One region of the Aliivibrio sp. A6 genome, then DNA from elsewhere that is predicted to be linked to it. Evidence: predicted binding sites of a transcription regulator. Region 1 holds the regulator's gene; the other holds the start of a gene.

Region 1 (3,440 bases):
GCTAACCATGAATAAAATCGTATTATTTTCTGCTTGCTTATGATCTACATATACCGCCTTATTAGCGATAATATTGGTTCTGACACCTTCCGATAACGCGGGGTTTTCAATACGTAAAGTCATTAACTCTGAGACGTAGGTTTTTAAGTTAAGTTGGTCAGGTGTTAGTGTTGCAGTAAGGCCATGAATTTTGGCGGATGAGCGAGCGATGTGGTCATCACATACTCCTTTAATAGCACAAGTGTCTTTATTTTCTTTGTTAGAGAAACCATCAACTTGATCGCCAATTTCATCTCCGTAATAAAGAGTGATAGGGCCGGTATAGGCTGCTTGGAATGAAAGGGCTGCTTTATGACGTAACCAATAATTCCTGTCACTTGGTTCTGCAATATCACCACGTTGTAATAAATCACCAAAGCGAACGACATCATGATTGCCTAGCATTAGGTTTGGCGATGCGTGTGAAGGGTAGAGTTCATGCATTTGCATTCCTTCATTAAGCCAATCACCGCCTTTATTTCCTACACCACTCTCATTGACGGCAAAGGTTTCAGCGACACGAAAGCGTAAAGGAAAATCAAAAGCAGAGCAAAGCGCTGGGTTTTGCTCAGTACCATAACCTGTTTCTGTAATATAGCTTTCGTTATTCCAGATCTCAGCCACCATGTAACCGAGCGGGTTAACTTGTTCGCCTTTATTATTAATATACGTCGTGTTTTGTGATGCATTATCAACGGCTTTTCTAATGTTTATCCAAGATTCAGTAGGGACTTGGTAAGCTTGATCTAATCGCCAACCATCAATCTTTAATTCGGATATCCAATAAGCTGCGACTTCAGAGTAAAAGTCTTCGCTCTCAGGATAGTCAACTGGATTATTGCTGCCACTCGGTAGTAAGCCTGATGGTGATGGCTTAATGAGGCCTTCTTTATGGTGACCAAATACACCATCAAATAAGACATACATTCCACGTTTATGTGCTTCTTCTACTAATTCTTTTGCTTTTTCTAATGTGCCAAAGCGAGGATCTATTTTAAAAAAGTCAGTAGCAAAATAACCGGTAGCATCGAGCTTATCTGCCCAATGATCTTGCCCCTCAATGGGAGCAGATTCAAAAATAGGCGTCATCCAAATGGTATTCATGCCAAGTGATTGAATATAGTCTAATGAATCAATGATCCCTTGCAGGTCGCCATTATGATGACTCGGACCATAGCCAGTACCGTGACCAATGTTTGGATCACCATCAACAAAGCTTTCCACCATAATTTGGTAGATGCGTAAATGATTACTTTTTTCCATCATCTGTGGATTACATTGATAGGCTGAGGTTGTTTGTGTTGTTTCTGAGGTTGAGCTACAAGCGCTCAGTAGAGAAGTAATAGCGAGTGCTATCGCTGTTTTTGCTATGTTATTTTTCACAGTTAATCCTTTATATTTATAGTAGGGCACTGTGATTGTTTATTAAGCAAGTAGAAATGTAATCCTCCTGATTTATAAAAAATGAGGAGGAGACAGGAGGCGGAGATGAAAGTTATTTACTCGTCGTCAAACGCTTCGAATTCAATGCCCATTGCGGTCATTAATGCTTTTGCTTCTGCAGGAATATCATCAGGGCGGTCTTTACGTAGATCTTCGTCTGTAGGTAAAGGTTGGCCTGTATAAGCATGAAGGAAAGCCTCACATAATAGTTCACTATTCGTTGCGTGACGTAGGTTACTTACTTGGCGACGCGTACGTTCATCAGTAAGGATTTGCAGTACCTTTGTTGGAATAGAAACAGTAATTTTTTTTACTTGTTCGCTTTTTTTACCATGTTCGGCATAAGGACTTAAATAGTCACCATTCCAATCAGCCATTGTTCACCTTCGTTCAGAATTATTGATGTTGAGTTAGAGTCTCTAATTCTAGCGATATTTACGGCTATAAGCAAAGATATATAGACGTCTAGAAGTATTGACGTCTCATTTTGTGGTGGTAAAGTAGAAGAATATAACTTATGGATTAGATTATACCACTGCTTAGCAGTTTGGAAGGGAAATTATGAGCGAGAGAAAACCGGCAACTATTGCAGTTCGTACTGGCATTGAAAGCGATTCACAACATAATGCGGTTGTGCCTCCTATCTACTTATCAACTAACTACAGCTTCCCTGAATTTGGTGATGTACCAAAGTACGATTATGCTCGCTCAGGAAACCCAACTCGAACACAACTAGAGACCACCTTATCTGATTTAGAGTGTGGTGCTGGTGCGGTTGTGACAAACTGCGGTACTTCAGCGCTTAATCTAATGGTTTCAGCTCTGCTTGGTCCTGATGATCTTATTGTTGCCCCTCATGACTGTTATGGCGGAACGTATCGCTTATTTAACACTCGCGCTAATAAAGGTGACTTCCAAACCTTATTTGTTGATCAATCGGATACTAAGGCTTTAGATGCCGCCATTGCTAAAAAGCCTAAACTTATTTTATTAGAGACCCCTTCTAATCCATTAGTTCGAGTGGTAGATATTGCTGAAATTTGTCAAAAAGCCGCAAAAGTAGGTGCTTTAGTTGCTGTTGATAACACTTTCCTTTCTCCTGTCTTACAGCAACCTTTAACGCTTGGTGCTGACTTTGTCCTTCACTCGACAACTAAATACATTAATGGTCATTCTGATGTTGTTGGTGGCGTATTAATCGCAAAAACACAAGCGCACGCAGATGATCTCGCATGGTGGGGAAATTGCATTGGTGCAACAGGCACTGCATTTGATAGCTACTTAACCTTACGTGGTATTCGTACCTTAGGTGCGCGTATGCGAGTGCATGAAGAGAATGCAATGGAGGTGCTTAAGTGTCTTCAAGAAGAAGCATTAGTAGGCACAATTTATCACCCAAGCTTACCTGAGCATCCGGGCCATGATATTGCTAAACGCCAACAAGCAGGGTTTGGTGCAATGTTAAGCTTTGAGCTAAATGGGTCATTAGAGCAATTAAAGGTGTTTGTAAAAGAGCTTAAATATTTCTCTTTAGCTGAATCACTTGGTGGAGTAGAAAGTCTCATTGCCCATCCGGGTACCATGACCCATAGAGCGATGTCTGATGAAGCGCAAGCAGAAGCCGGATTGGCTCCAACACTATTACGTATTTCCGTTGGATTAGAAGACAGCCGAGATCTGATTGCCGATCTTAAACAAGCCTTCCTTGTAGCAGCAGGAGTGAAATAATGACAGGAGTCGTCACGCGCCAGTTACATAAATTTGGTGGTAGTAGCCTTGCTGATCCGGAGTGTTACCGTCGTGTAGCTACCATATTAAAAGAATATTCTCATGATCATGATTTAGTGGTTGTCTCTGCTGCGGGTAATACAACGAACCGAATTTTAGAATGGTTTGAGGCACTATCAAAAGATGGTCGCCTTGCGCATGAAGTATTGGGATCCTTACGACAATACCAA
Region 2 (3,440 bases), on a different contig from region 1:
GATACGTTAGATACGCCACCTGAAATCATGGCATGGGGAAGCGTTCTTTTTATATCAGCTACGGCTTCAATAAAATCAACAGCGTAGTTATTATGCTCATCGATCCCCGTTGCAACAGCAAAGATGTTTGGGTCAAAAATAATGTCTTCTGGTGGGAAACCAATTTCATCTACTAAGATGTTATAAGCGTTAGTACATATTTCTATTTTTCGCTCACGCGTATCCGCTTGGCCGACTTCATCAAAAGCCATCACAATCACAGCAGCACCATAGCGACGGATTAGCTTAGCTTGTTGTAAGAATTTTTCTTTACCTTCTTTAAGCGATATTGAGTTAACAATACCCTTGCCTTGAATACATTTAAGTCCAGCTTCGATAACTTCCCATTTAGAAGAATCAACCATTACAGGAACTTTAGATATCTCAGGTTCTGAAGCACACAGGTTTAAGAATTTAACCATACACGCTTCAGCATCAAGCATCCCTTCATCCATATTGATATCGATGATTTGAGCTCCGTTTTCTACTTGCTCACGAGCAACACTCAATGCTTCATCATATAGCTCTTCTTTAATTAAACGTTTAAAGCGAGCAGAGCCGGTAACATTGGTTCTTTCACCGACATTTACAAAAAGAGAGTCTTTTTCAATAGTTAGTGGCTCTAAACCCGATAAACGACAAGCAACAGGAAGTGTCGGTAATTGACGGGGTTTAACACCTTCAACCACTTGTGCCATTTGGCGGATATGCTCAGGTGTTGTACCACAACAACCACCAATCAAATTTAGGAAACCACTTTCAGCCCATTCCTTTACATGCTCTGCCATTTCCTCTGGAGAGAGGTCATATTCACCAAAGGCGTTAGGTAAACCGGCATTAGGGTGTGCAGACACGCTGCATTCTGAAATACGAGATAGCTCACTCACATACTCACGTAACTCATCAGGCCCCAACGCACAGTTTAAACCGAATGAGATTGGTTTAACATGACGTAAAGCATTGTAGAACGCTTCGGTTGTTTGACCAGATAAAGTTCGCCCTGATGCATCGGTTATCGTACCTGAGATCATTACTGGTAATGTTATACCCATTTCTTCAAAAACGGATTCTACGGCAAAAGAACAGGCTTTTGCATTCAAGGTATCAAAGATAGTTTCGATAAGAATTAAATCAGAACCACCTCTAATTAAGGCTCGAGTGGATTCAGAATAGGCTTCAACTAATTCATCAAAAGAAACATTTCGATAGCCTGGGTCATTTACATCAGGGGAGATAGAACATGTTCGGTTTGTAGGACCTAAAACACCTGCAACATAACGCGGTTTATGTGGTGTTTTTAATGTCCACTCATCAGCGACTTCTCTTGCTAACCTTGCAGCTTCGAAGTTCATTTCTTCGCTCAGGCTTTCCATATCATAGTCAGCCATTGCGATTGTTGTTGAGTTAAAGGTATTCGTTTCTAAAATATCAGCACCCGCTTCTAAATAAGCAGAATGAATATCCCTGATAATTTGAGGACGAGAAAGCACTAAAAGGTCATTGTTACCTTTTAAATCACAATGCCAATCACTAAAGCGCTCTCCACGATAATCTTGCTCTTCAAACTTATACTCTTGGATCATGGTACCCATACCACCATCTATCAAAAGAATACGTTTTAATAACTGTTGTTCTATTTGAGTTTTTTTATTGCTTCCTGCCACGGTACTGCCTCATCCATAATACGTTTCGTTTACAATCCTATCACACATAGAATAGGAATCTAGACGTCCAAAATGGATTTATTTCTACAAATTAGAAATAAAGTTTGATATTTATCAAATAGAGCGGAAAATGACCTTAATCACATTTTGTTACATTAATAACATATTTAGAGGTTAACCATGTCTGTGTATAACACACTCTGTTTTTTAGCAGCTGCTGCTATGCTAATTGCTTTTATTAATAGCAAGATAGGAAAAATGCAAACTACGATCGCTATCACTGCAGGTTCAATGATGTTATCACTAGGGATCATCATCGCGGGGCAAAATGATTGGTTTAACCTAAGAGAAGTGGCAACCGAAACTTTAACTGAGATAGATTTTGAAGACTTCCTATTAAATGGAATACTTGGCTTCTTATTATTTGCCGGTGGGCTAGGAATCAAATTACAAAACCTGAAAGATCAAAAATGGGAGATAACTGTACTTGCTTTAGGGGCTACGCTATTTTCAACCTTCTTTATTGGTTTTGCGTTATGGGGAATATGCAATCTCATTGGTATTAATCTTGATTTAATCTACTGCTTATTATTTGGCTCCCTTATCTCCCCAACTGATCCTATTGCTGTTCTCGCTATTGTAAAAAAGCTGAATGCTCCACAACGTATTTCAACTCAAATCGAAGGTGAATCGTTATTTAATGATGGTTTTGGCTTAGTTATCTTCGTAACACTATTTACGATTGCTTTTGGCTCAGAAGCGCCAACAGTCGGTAGTGTCACTGCATTATTTTTACAAGAAGCTATTGGCGGTATTATTTATGGGTTTGTTTTAGGTCTAATTTTTCATTATCTAATAAGCTCTACAAATGACCATTCAATGGAATTATTATTAACTATAGGTATTCCAACATCGGGTTATGCCTTTGCTGGTATCCTTGAAGTTTCAGGTCCATTAGCAATGGTTGTATCTGGAATTATGATTGGTAACTGGACACGTTATATTGGTTTTTCAAAAGAAAGTGAAGACCATCTAGATCACTTCTGGGAGTTGGTTGATGAATTCTTAAATGGTGTATTATTTCTTCTTATCGGTATGTCGATGCTTCTGTTTCAATTCCATCAAGAAGACTGGGTATTAATGGCAATATCTATTCCACTAGTACTAGCAAGTCGCTACTTAAGTGTCTTTTTGTCTTATATTAGCTTTAAGCGATTTAGAACCTATAACCCATTATCTGTAAATATATTAACCTGGGGTGGACTTAGAGGAGGTTTAGCCTTAGCGATGGCTCTAGCTATCCCTGCTGGTATTTTAGTTATCCCAGAGAAGAATATAGACGTACGAGAAATCATACTTGTTATGACTTATTCAGTCGTTGTCTTCTCTATTTTAGTTCAAGGTTCTACCATTACAGCAATGATTGAAAAAGCAAAAAAATTAGAAAAAGATACTTAACCTCTATCGCTAGCAAATATTAGTGGAGATGCATTTTATGTATCTCCATTTTTTATACCTATACAATAATCTTCCTAACCTTCTGTCTGAGCTTTTCCAATATAGCGGCTACGTTAACGGGACTTTCTATTAACCTTGAGAGCGACACGCCCCCAGCGTGACTGACCGCTAAGCTCTCCAATAGAAAGCCTAACCAACTGAACTACCACTTCGCGATGTCTATTCTGCATCATTTTACTTTTATTCAGGCGTAAAAAAGCCCTAATCTTTCGATTAGGG

The links. The regulator MetJ, encoded in region 1, represses methionine synthesis genes. The targets are predictions, from matches to a motif close to TTAGACNTNTANANGTCTAA.
Region 2: metH (methionine synthase) is a predicted target of MetJ. The motif match lies at 1,755-1,774, and genes of this name have one in related genera.

The regions. Positions count from the first base shown of each region.
Region 1 is NZ_JARACR010000006.1:117,916-121,355, reverse strand. Features, by position in the region: gene PVK70_RS05890 (alpha-amylase family glycosyl hydrolase) at 1-1,422, opposite strand, end outside; gene metJ (met regulon transcriptional regulator MetJ) at 1,539-1,859, opposite strand; gene PVK70_RS05880 (O-succinylhomoserine (thiol)-lyase) at 2,044-3,210, shown strand; gene PVK70_RS05875 (bifunctional aspartate kinase/homoserine dehydrogenase II) at 3,210-3,440, shown strand, end outside.
Region 2 is NZ_JARACR010000002.1:255,878-259,317, forward strand. Features, by position in the region: gene metH (methionine synthase) at 1-1,703, opposite strand, end outside; gene PVK70_RS02310 (cation:proton antiporter) at 1,884-3,161, shown strand.